Regions from separate parts of the Kosakonia oryzendophytica genome, predicted to be linked through region 2. Evidence: predicted binding sites of a transcription regulator. Region 2 holds the regulator's gene; each other region holds the start of a gene.
What was found. Region 2 encodes Fur, which represses iron uptake genes when iron is present. Its sites were predicted from a motif close to ATAATAATGAGAACNACTATCAA; they were not measured.
Positions count from the first base shown of each region.

Region 1: the regulator Fur is predicted to act here: its motif matches at 1,792-1,814, upstream of fepB (Fe2+-enterobactin ABC transporter substrate-binding protein).
Region 3: the regulator Fur is predicted to act here: its motif matches at 1,309-1,331, upstream of ftnA (non-heme ferritin).

Region 1 covers NZ_CP115659.1:3,737,613-3,740,734, reverse strand. The annotation lists gene entS (enterobactin transporter EntS) at 1-672, shown strand, start outside; gene fepB (Fe2+-enterobactin ABC transporter substrate-binding protein) at 693-1,652, opposite strand; gene entC (isochorismate synthase EntC) at 1,840-3,015, shown strand; gene entE ((2,3-dihydroxybenzoyl)adenylate synthase EntE) at 3,025-3,122, shown strand, end outside.
Region 2 covers NZ_CP115659.1:3,566,573-3,569,694, forward strand. The annotation lists gene ybfF (esterase) at 1-437, shown strand, start outside; gene ybfE (LexA regulated protein) at 573-854, shown strand; gene fldA (flavodoxin FldA) at 1,018-1,548, shown strand; gene fur (ferric iron uptake transcriptional regulator) at 1,837-2,283, shown strand; gene O9K67_RS17330 (beta-N-acetylhexosaminidase) at 2,379-3,122, opposite strand, start outside.
Region 3 covers NZ_CP115659.1:2,029,833-2,032,954, forward strand. The annotation lists gene O9K67_RS09830 (hypothetical protein) at 1-325, shown strand, start outside; gene O9K67_RS09835 (YecH family metal-binding protein) at 391-630, shown strand; gene ftnA (non-heme ferritin) at 670-1,167, opposite strand; gene yecR (YecR family lipoprotein) at 1,371-1,703, opposite strand; gene O9K67_RS09850 (RpiB/LacA/LacB family sugar-phosphate isomerase) at 1,964-2,602, shown strand; gene azuC (stress response protein AzuC) at 3,001-3,084, shown strand.

The DNA of each region.
Region 1 (3,122 bases), 170 kb from region 2:
ACCTTGCTGCCGTTACTCAGTTTGCCTGCGTTGCCGCCTCCTCCCCAACCGCGCGAGCACCCGTTGAAATCGCTGCTGACGGCGCTGCAATTTTTACTGTGTAATCCGCTGATCGGCGGTATTGCGCTGCTTGGCGGATTGCTGACGATGGCAAGCGCAGTACGCGTGCTGTACCCGGCGCTGGCCATTGGCTGGAATATGTCGGCGGCGGAGATCGGGTTGCTGTATGCCGCACTGCCGCTGGGGGCGGCTATTGGTGCATTGACCAGCGGTAAGCTGGCGCACAGCGAGCGTCCCGGGGTGATTATGCTGATCACCGCCGTCGGGGCGTTTATTGCTATTGGCTTATTCAGCCTGATGCCTTTCTGGGCGCTGGGCGTGGTATTTCTGGCGCTGTGCGGCTGGCTGACGGCGGTAAGTTCGCTACTGCAATACACACTGCTGCAAACCCAGACCCCGGAAGCGATGCTCGGGCGCATAAATGGTTTGTGGACGGCGCAAAACGTCACCGGCGATGCCATTGGCGCGGCGTTGTTGGGGGCGATGGGGTCGATGATGACGCCGGTCTCTTCCGCCAGTCTCAGTGGGCTGGTGCTGGCGGTCGTTGGGTTGGCGCTGGTGGGCGGGCTCAGCGAGCTGCGACGTTTTCGTCAGACGCAGCCCGCGGCGTAATCACTGCCAGCCCAACGGAATTAACCAAACAGTGCCGACAGACGCTGCAACACGCGGGTGGCGCTGTAATAGTCGAGACGGAACGTCTCGGCGCCCAGGGCGTAAACGCGTTTGTGTTGCACGGCGGGCAGATGCGCCAGCAGCGGGTTTGCGCTCAGGGCGTCGGCATCCTGTTGGTCGCTGGCGAACAGGAACAGCGCTTCACCGTTCAGCCCGGCGGCCAGGTTTTCACCGCCCAGTTGCACGATATCGTGGCGTTTGCCCTGGCTCTGGCTGGTTTGCAACCCGGCGGGCAGGTCAGCAAGGGTAAAGCCGAGCTGTTGCATCAGCTTTCCCTGCGCGGAATCGCGGGTCCACAGGTTGGCGCCGTGTGCAGCCGGGGTATAGACCAGCGCGCTGACCGGCTGCGGCGGCAGGGTGATATGCGCTTTTACATCCGCCAGTTGCTGATTGAACGCGGCAATACGCGCTTCGGCCTGTTTTTCCTGACCGGTGATGTGGCCAAGTTGCGTCAGCAGCGCCTGCCAGCTTTTGTCGTCGTAGTTGATGATCAGCGTCGGCGCGATGGCGGAAAGTTGATCGTACAACGCCAGTGCGGAGTCGCCGCCAGTGGCGCTTATCAGGATCAGATCCGGCATTTGCGCGGCGACGGCTTCGGCATTCGGTTCGCCGATGTAAATCCGCGCGACCTTACGCTGTTTCGCTACGTCACCCCACTGGCGTAAAAAGCCCTGATCGTCGGCAAAACGGTTATTCGGCGTCGTTGCGCCGCTGGCAATGACCGGTGCGTCTATCGCCAGCAATGAACCGGTAAGGGTTACGCTGGTGGAAACAATGCGCAGCGGCTTGCTGTCGAGCTGGTGTGTGCCGCGGCTGTCGTTTACCTGACGGGGCCAGTCGGCAGCCAGCGCTGAGGATAGTCCTAAAACGAAAATACTTAATAACAATAATGGCTTACGGAAATGCGAAAGGGCTCTCACGAGATGCGTCCTGTTTTTATTGAAGTTAATGCTTCTCATTTTCAATGTTGCATGAGGCAGATGCAAGCGGAGGCGTACAGGAAGTCGATTCTTATATTGACATGGCCAATAGGAAATTTTTATCCTATCCATTCACAAAATACAAATGATAATCATTATTAGTTAATTTATCATTTTGGAGAATGATATGGATACGTCCCTGGCTGAGGAAACCCAGCAGTCTGTGCAAACGCTGGCCGCGGATCAGTTTTTCTTTATGTCGCCGTACCGCAGTTTTACCACGTCCGGCTGCTTCGCCCGTTTCTCTGAGCCCGCCGCAGGTGGCGACGCTCAGGACAGCATTTTCCAGCAAAAACTGGCGCAGGCTTTTGCCAGCGCAAAAGCGAAGGGCATTGCCAGACCGGTGATGGTCGGTGCAATTCCTTTTGATACCACGCAGCCTTCCGCGTTGTTTATTCCGCAATCCTGGCAGACATTCTCCCGCCCGGCGAAACAGCGATCGGCTCGCTATTTCAACGCCGGCGAGATGCCAAACGTGACGACGCAGACATTTATCCCGGAGCAAGATCACTTTATGCAGATGGTTGAGCGCGGTGCGGCGAAAACCGCCACGCCGGAAGTGGATAAGGTGGTGCTCTCCCGTTTGATTGATATTGCCACCGACAGCGATATCAACAGCGGCGTGCTGCTGGAACGTCTGATAGCGCAAAATCCGGCCAGCTTCAATTTCCATGTCCCGCTGCCCGATGGCGGCGCGTTGCTGGGTGCCAGCCCCGAACTGCTGCTGCGCAAAGAGGAAAACCGCTTCAGTTCACTGCCGCTGGCAGGCTCTGCACGCCGCCAGCCGGACGATATGCTCGATCGCGAAGCAGGCAATAAGCTGCTCGCGTCGGAAAAAGATCGCCACGAGCATGAACTGGTGACCCAGGCGATGAAAGCGGTACTCGAACCACGCAGCCGTTCCCTGACGCTGCCCGACTCTCCGCAACTGGTGACGACGCCAACGTTATGGCACCTGGCGACGCCGATTGACGGTGTCGCGCACGACGATGAAAACGCTTTAAGCCTTGCCTGCCTGTTGCACCCAACGCCCGCGCTGAGCGGCTTCCCGCACCAGGTGGCGAAGACACTGATCGCTGAGCTGGAACCGTTCAACCGCGAACTGTTTGGCGGCATTGTCGGCTGGTGTGACGCCGAAGGAAACGGCGAGTGGGTGGTGACTATTCGCTGCGCCCGTATTCACCGTAACACCGTCCGGCTGTTTGCCGGTGCCGGGATTGTTCCTGCCTCGTCTCCGCTGTCGGAGTGGCGTGAAACCGGCGTGAAACTGACCACCATGCTGAATGCCTTTGGCTTGCATTAAGGAACTGAGATGGCCCTTCCTTTTACCCGTTGGCCGGATGAGTTTGCCCGCCGTTACCGCGAAAAAGGCTACTGGCAGGACTTACCGTTGACCGACATTCTCACCCG
Region 2 (3,122 bases):
ATATCGCGCCGGTGGATTACCACGTGCGCCGCCACGATGAGATTTTCGCCGCCATCAACGCCGTGAGCCACGCACACGCCACCACGCGCCAACAAGCCGCCGCACTGATGCGCGAAGAGATAAAAGAAGAAGGCGTGATCCAGTTTCTGCTGAAATCGTTTGTTGATGGCGACTGGCGCTTTAATGTCCCGGTATTGTGGGATCAGTATGCGCACATCGTTGGCTGGGAAAATGTCCCGGCATGGGATAAACCCGCGCTGTTCGTCCGCGGCGGTAACTCGCCCTATGTGACGGAAGCATACCGTGACACCCTGCTGGCACAATTTCCACAAGCGCGGGCACATGTCATAGCCGGAGCGGGCCACTGGGTGCACGCCGAGAAACCGGAAGCGGTAATGCGCGCTATCCGTCGTTATCTCTCTGAAAAGGCAAACTGATTAAAAAGACGGCGACCGGTCGTTTGATCGCGCCCGGTCGTTGGCGCGCCCGTTGTGCTGATGTATGATGGCGCGCTATTCAGCCCGGGGCGACGTCCCGATTGCTTGTCTTTCCCGTAGTATGCTGCTTAAACCATGGCTAAAGAACAAACGGACCGTACGACACTAGATCTGTTCGCGAATGAGCGTCGTCCGGGAAGGCCCAAGACCAACCCGCTCGCGCGCGATGAACAGTTGCGCATCAACAAACGTAATCAGCTCAAACGCGATAAAGTTCGCGGGCTCAAACGCGTTGAATTAAAACTGAATGTTGAAGCGGTAGAGGCACTAAATGAGCTGGCGGACGCCCGTGAAATGAGCCGTAGCGAGCTTATTGAAGAGATGCTGCTGGCCCAGCTCAACGCCTTACGCGGATAGCGAATCCTCCGAATCACCGCTTTTACGCCTCTTTTCATGTGTCATAGAGTGCAGTCCGGCGCGATAGCTGTTTCCGCGTGCTTCCCTGTTCTGCTATGATTGCCCTTATCTGTGGGCTAAACGCCACCACCATCTCATTAAGTTTCAAGAGGTTATTTTACTCATGGCAATTACAGGCATTTTCTTCGGCAGCGACACCGGTAACACCGAAAATATCGCGAAAATGATTCAAAGTCAGCTTGGTAAAGACGTTGCCGATGTACATGACATTGCCAAGAGCAGCAAAGAAGATCTCGAAGGCTATGACATTCTGCTGCTCGGCATTCCAACCTGGTATTATGGCGAAGCGCAGTGCGACTGGGATGACTTTTTCCCGACGCTGGAAGAAGTAGACTTCAACGGTAAATTAGTCGCCCTGTTCGGCTGTGGCGATCAGGAAGATTACGCAGAGTATTTCTGTGATGCCCTGGGAACTCTCCGTGACATCATTGAACCGCGCGGTGCGACTATCGTGGGCCACTGGCCGACCGCTGGTTACCATTTTGAAGCGTCTAAAGGTCTGGTGGATGATGACCACTTTGTGGGTCTGGCGATTGATGAAGATCGTCAGCCGGAACTGACCGCGGAACGCGTGAAGAAATGGGTTAAGCAGGTGTCGGAAGAGCTGCACCTGGACGACATCATTAATGCCTGATATTTACGGCGTAGCCTGTGGGTTGCGCCGTATTAATAGGTATAAGCGATGGAAATAATTGCTACAAATTTTTAACTTTTTTCTTCATCACTGTACAATAAGCCCTGCTAAACTTGGGCTGCCGCACAGGACTTTGTCGGCGACCCCACGTTTTATAAGCTTACTTTACTTGAGGGCTTGCAGTTTTCATTTAGACATGGCAGTTCTATAATGAGACGCATTATCCCAGGTGCATTCCTATAACTTCCCCTAAGGAAGTGAATCGTATAGCAACAGGACAGATTCCGCATGACTGACAACAATACCGCATTAAAGAAGGCCGGCCTGAAAGTCACGCTTCCTCGGTTAAAAATCCTGGAAGTGCTTCAGGAGCCGGATAACCATCATGTCAGTGCGGAAGATTTATACAAGCGACTGATCGACATGGGCGAAGAGATCGGCTTGGCTACGGTTTACCGTGTATTGAACCAGTTCGATGACGCCGGCATTGTGACCCGTCATAACTTCGAAGGCGGCAAGTCCGTTTTTGAACTGACCCAGCAACATCACCACGATCACCTGATTTGCCTCGATTGTGGCAAAGTGATCGAATTCAGTGATGATTCTATTGAAGCGCGTCAGCGTGAAATCGCCGCCAAACACGGCATTCGTCTGACGAACCACAGTCTCTACCTGTATGGCCACTGCGCTGAAGGTGACTGCCGCGAAGATGAAAGCGCGCACGACGCGAAATAATCCATTCTGATATGCCAAAAGCCAACCTGACGGTTGGCTTTTTTTGGTTGCCGGATAACTGCAGCAGACTGCGCCTTATCCGGCTTACACAGCGATCACGCCTTTACACTGTCCACACGACTTACGCGTTTCCCGTCCGGGCTGGCGGTACGCACCTGCACTTCACCACTCACCTTCGGGCGGGCGCTATCGTCATAACGCTGCCAGTGTTTGCCGCCGTCGGTAGAGTACTCCACCACCATGCCAGGGAAGCTGGTGTTGGCTTCAAGCACGCCCCCCACCACGCGAGCGCCTGGCACTGGCAAGCGGTAGTGAATACCCGCTTTATCGAGTTTCGCCAGCTCGCGGCTGCCTAACACGTTGGCAAAGCGTGTCCAGTCTTTATCCAGGGCACGAACATTGACGAGGTGCGTTTCACCACCTTTATACTCACGACCGGCTTTGTAGTCCTGCTCCCAGGCCGCCCGATGCCATGCGCGCTCCGCCACCGCAACCAGACGCGGATAGATCATATACTCCATCTGGTTATCGGTACGCACCACCTCGCTCCACAACTGCGCGGAGAGACCATACGCCCCAGGCCATGTTTTATCAGACTTCGCGCTAAAGGGGTTGCCATCACGGTCAACAGAAGTTTCGGCGTTTTGCGGCATATTGTCCGGCGCGAAACTGAAGATCTTACGTTCGTCGCTAAAGCGCGTGCCCCAGTAATAACCGCTCTCTTGCGGGTTTACTTCATACGGAAAATCAAGATAGACATAATCCGGGTTGGAAACGATAACGCGGAACCCTTTGTTCGCCCAGTCATTAACCGAGTCAAAACCGCCCCAGTAGAGCGT
Region 3 (3,122 bases), 1.5 Mb from region 2:
CTGCATGGCAAGGTGGTCGCGCAACGGAAATTTACTGTGTCACGGTCACTGGATCATTAGCTGGATGGATAAGCCAGTCAATTTGCCCGAATCGCGGCGAGAGAAAGATATGGGCACGTGGGCCATCTATTCCGTTATTGATCCCGATGATGAGACATTTGCGCAGGGACTGGAAGAAGACGCGTGGATTATCGAAAATGTCGACTGGCTAACCGATCTGTTCTATGCCCATGATATTGCGCTGGAAACGGAAAACTACCGTTATTTTTATCAGGCGGTCAATAAGCAGGACTGGCGATGTACCAGCTGTGCCGGATGCATGTAAACCTGTCTTAGCGCAACATTAGCCCTTAATGTTGCGTTTATTATACATCTTTTTGAGGAGGATTTATGGCATCGGTTCACGGTCATGAAGTACTGAATATGATGATTGCAACGGGCGAGCACTATTCAAATGAGAGTCTGGCGGCGGCAATTATCGCCCGTTTTGGCGCGGATACGCGTTTTCATACGTGCTCAGCCGAGGGAATGACAGCGGTGGAACTGGTTGCGTTTCTTGCAGCCAAAGGAAAATTTATTCCTGTTGAAGACGGCTTTTCCACTCACGAAAGTAAAATCTGTAACCATTAATAATACGGGCGGCAAAGAGAAACCTTACCGCCCGTTTAATTAATTCTGTGCGTCGAGTGTAGCCAGCTCTTTATCGACGAAATAGAGACCTTCACCACTTTTACCGACCAGCGATAATTTATCGATCACCGATTTAAACAGTTTCTCTTCTTCGTGCTGCTCCGCCACATACCATTGCAGGAAATTAAAGGTTGGATAATCTTGCATGGTCATTGCAACGTGGGCCAGTTCGTTAATTTTTTGCGTGATCAGCTGCTCGTGTTCATATGTCGCACGGAACAGAACATCCAGCGAAGCATAGTCTGCAACCGGCGATTCAATCGCGTTGATACGCGGGAGACTTCCGGTATCTGTCAGATAGTCGAACAGGCGTTGCATATGGGTCATTTCTTCCTGCGCATGACGGCGCAGAAATGCGGCCGCGCCTTCGAAACTGTGGAAACTGCACCATGCGCTCATTTGTTGATAGAGCAGGGAAGAAAACAGTTCCAGATTCATTTGTTCATTTAATTTTTCAATCATCTCTGCTTTTAACATGGTGCGCTCCAGGAAATAAACCATTGATATAAGAGCGGTCACTATAATTTGTTATTTAATTATTTGCAAAAGGTAAAATAAAAAATACATCTCTTAAAAAGAGAATGAGAATAACACGCATTGCGCCGCAGCAATAAATAAATGAGAATTGTTTTGATTATTAATAAAAGAAAAAGCCAGCGTATTTTCGCTGGCTCGGGGAATTACCAGGTGGGCGTTGTGTGATTAAAAGCCATACCGCGACACTGGTATTGCAGCGTCACTGTTTTGTTCATGCAGGCAGAACCGCTGATCAGGCTACAGGTTTCTACCGGTTTGCCATAAAAGAAGGCGGTGGCGTACCCCATCTGCTGGCACTGTCTATTTGCCGTCCTTTGCGCGTCGTTTTGATCATAGGTTGCGTTTTGCATCATCTGCTGGTCAAAGCTCAGACGCACCAACCCACTGGTAGTGTCCACTTCACTGATTTTTGCCTCTTTGGTGATGGTACAGCCACTAAGCAGCACCAGCGAGGCAACTAAAGCAATTGTTTTCATGAAATCGCCCTGATTCATTTTGGCATGATCTCATCTTATCGTGTTGATTTGGAGGCAATCGGTGGAATAGCCAGCGGAACTGCCGCTATTCATTGAAACGGTCAGGCGATCCGATTGCGGAGGACTTCTACAGACGGGTAAAACTGTGAGCGGCATTTTGATTTTTAAAACCATTTTTCATTAAATTTGAAAGTATGTTTGCCAGGTAGTAAGGTTTACTCAACCTTTGCTATCTGACGCATGCTTACAGGAGATCAAAAATGAAAATTGCACTGATGATGGAAAACAGCCAGGCGGCGAAGAACGCCATCATTCTCAAAGAGTTGAAAACCGTTGCTGATGAGAAGGACTTCCCGGTATTCAACGTAGGAATGAGTGACGAAAATGACCATCATCTGACCTACATCCATCTGGGGATTATGGCCAGCATTCTGCTTAATTCTAAAGCGGTTGACTTCGTGGTTACCGGTTGCGGCACCGGGCAGGGGGCGCTGATGTCGCTGAATATCCATCCGGGCGTGGTGTGTGGCTACTGTATCGATCCGGCTGATGCCTTCCTGTTCGCGCAGATCAACAATGGTAACGCGTTGGCACTGCCATTCGCTAAAGGCTTTGGTTGGGGGGCCGAACTCAACGTGCGCTTTATCTTTGAAAAAGCGTTCACTGGCCGTAAAGGTGAAGGCTATCCGCCGGAGCGTAAAGAACCGCAGGTGCGTAACGCGGGTATTCTGAATCAGGTTAAGGCCGCTGTGGTAAAAGAGAATTATCTTGATACCTTGCGCGCGATTGACCGTGAACTGGTGAAAACCGCCGTTTCGGGTGAACGCTTCCAGCAGTGCTTCTTTGAAAACTGCCAGAACAAAGAGATCGAAGCGTTCGTTCGCAACGTTCTCGCCTGATGATCAGCAGGCCGCAATGCACCATTGCGGTCTGTTTTACGTCGCTTTTTCCTGCAATACTGCGCTGCGCGCATGTTTTATCAGCCGTAGCGTGTCCACCATCCCGACCCGGCCAATCAGTGCGATACAGACGAACACCCGTCGAAAGCTCCATCCTGCCTTCTGCGAAGGGGCTTTCAGTCATTCATCTTCCTGCTGCCTGCAAAAATATTTGATAATGACAAACAAATTTTTAAAGTGCTAACTGGCTGATTTATGATTCTGTTTTTAACAAAACTGCTGCATCTCTGTTTTTTGAAGCGTGATTTCCATCACATAAGGCTTGATTTATGTGATGGGGGTCATATTATGTACGCATTGAAACGTAACGCCTGCATAACACATCGCCGGAGTAACAAATGAAACTGCGTAAGATTCTGAAGCACATGTTCGAAACCTATTGCAAAACCTTCAAAGACGTCCCGCCAGGCGCGATGTTCTGATGATAAAAAACCTGCTGAGGCAGGTTTTTTTATGCCCG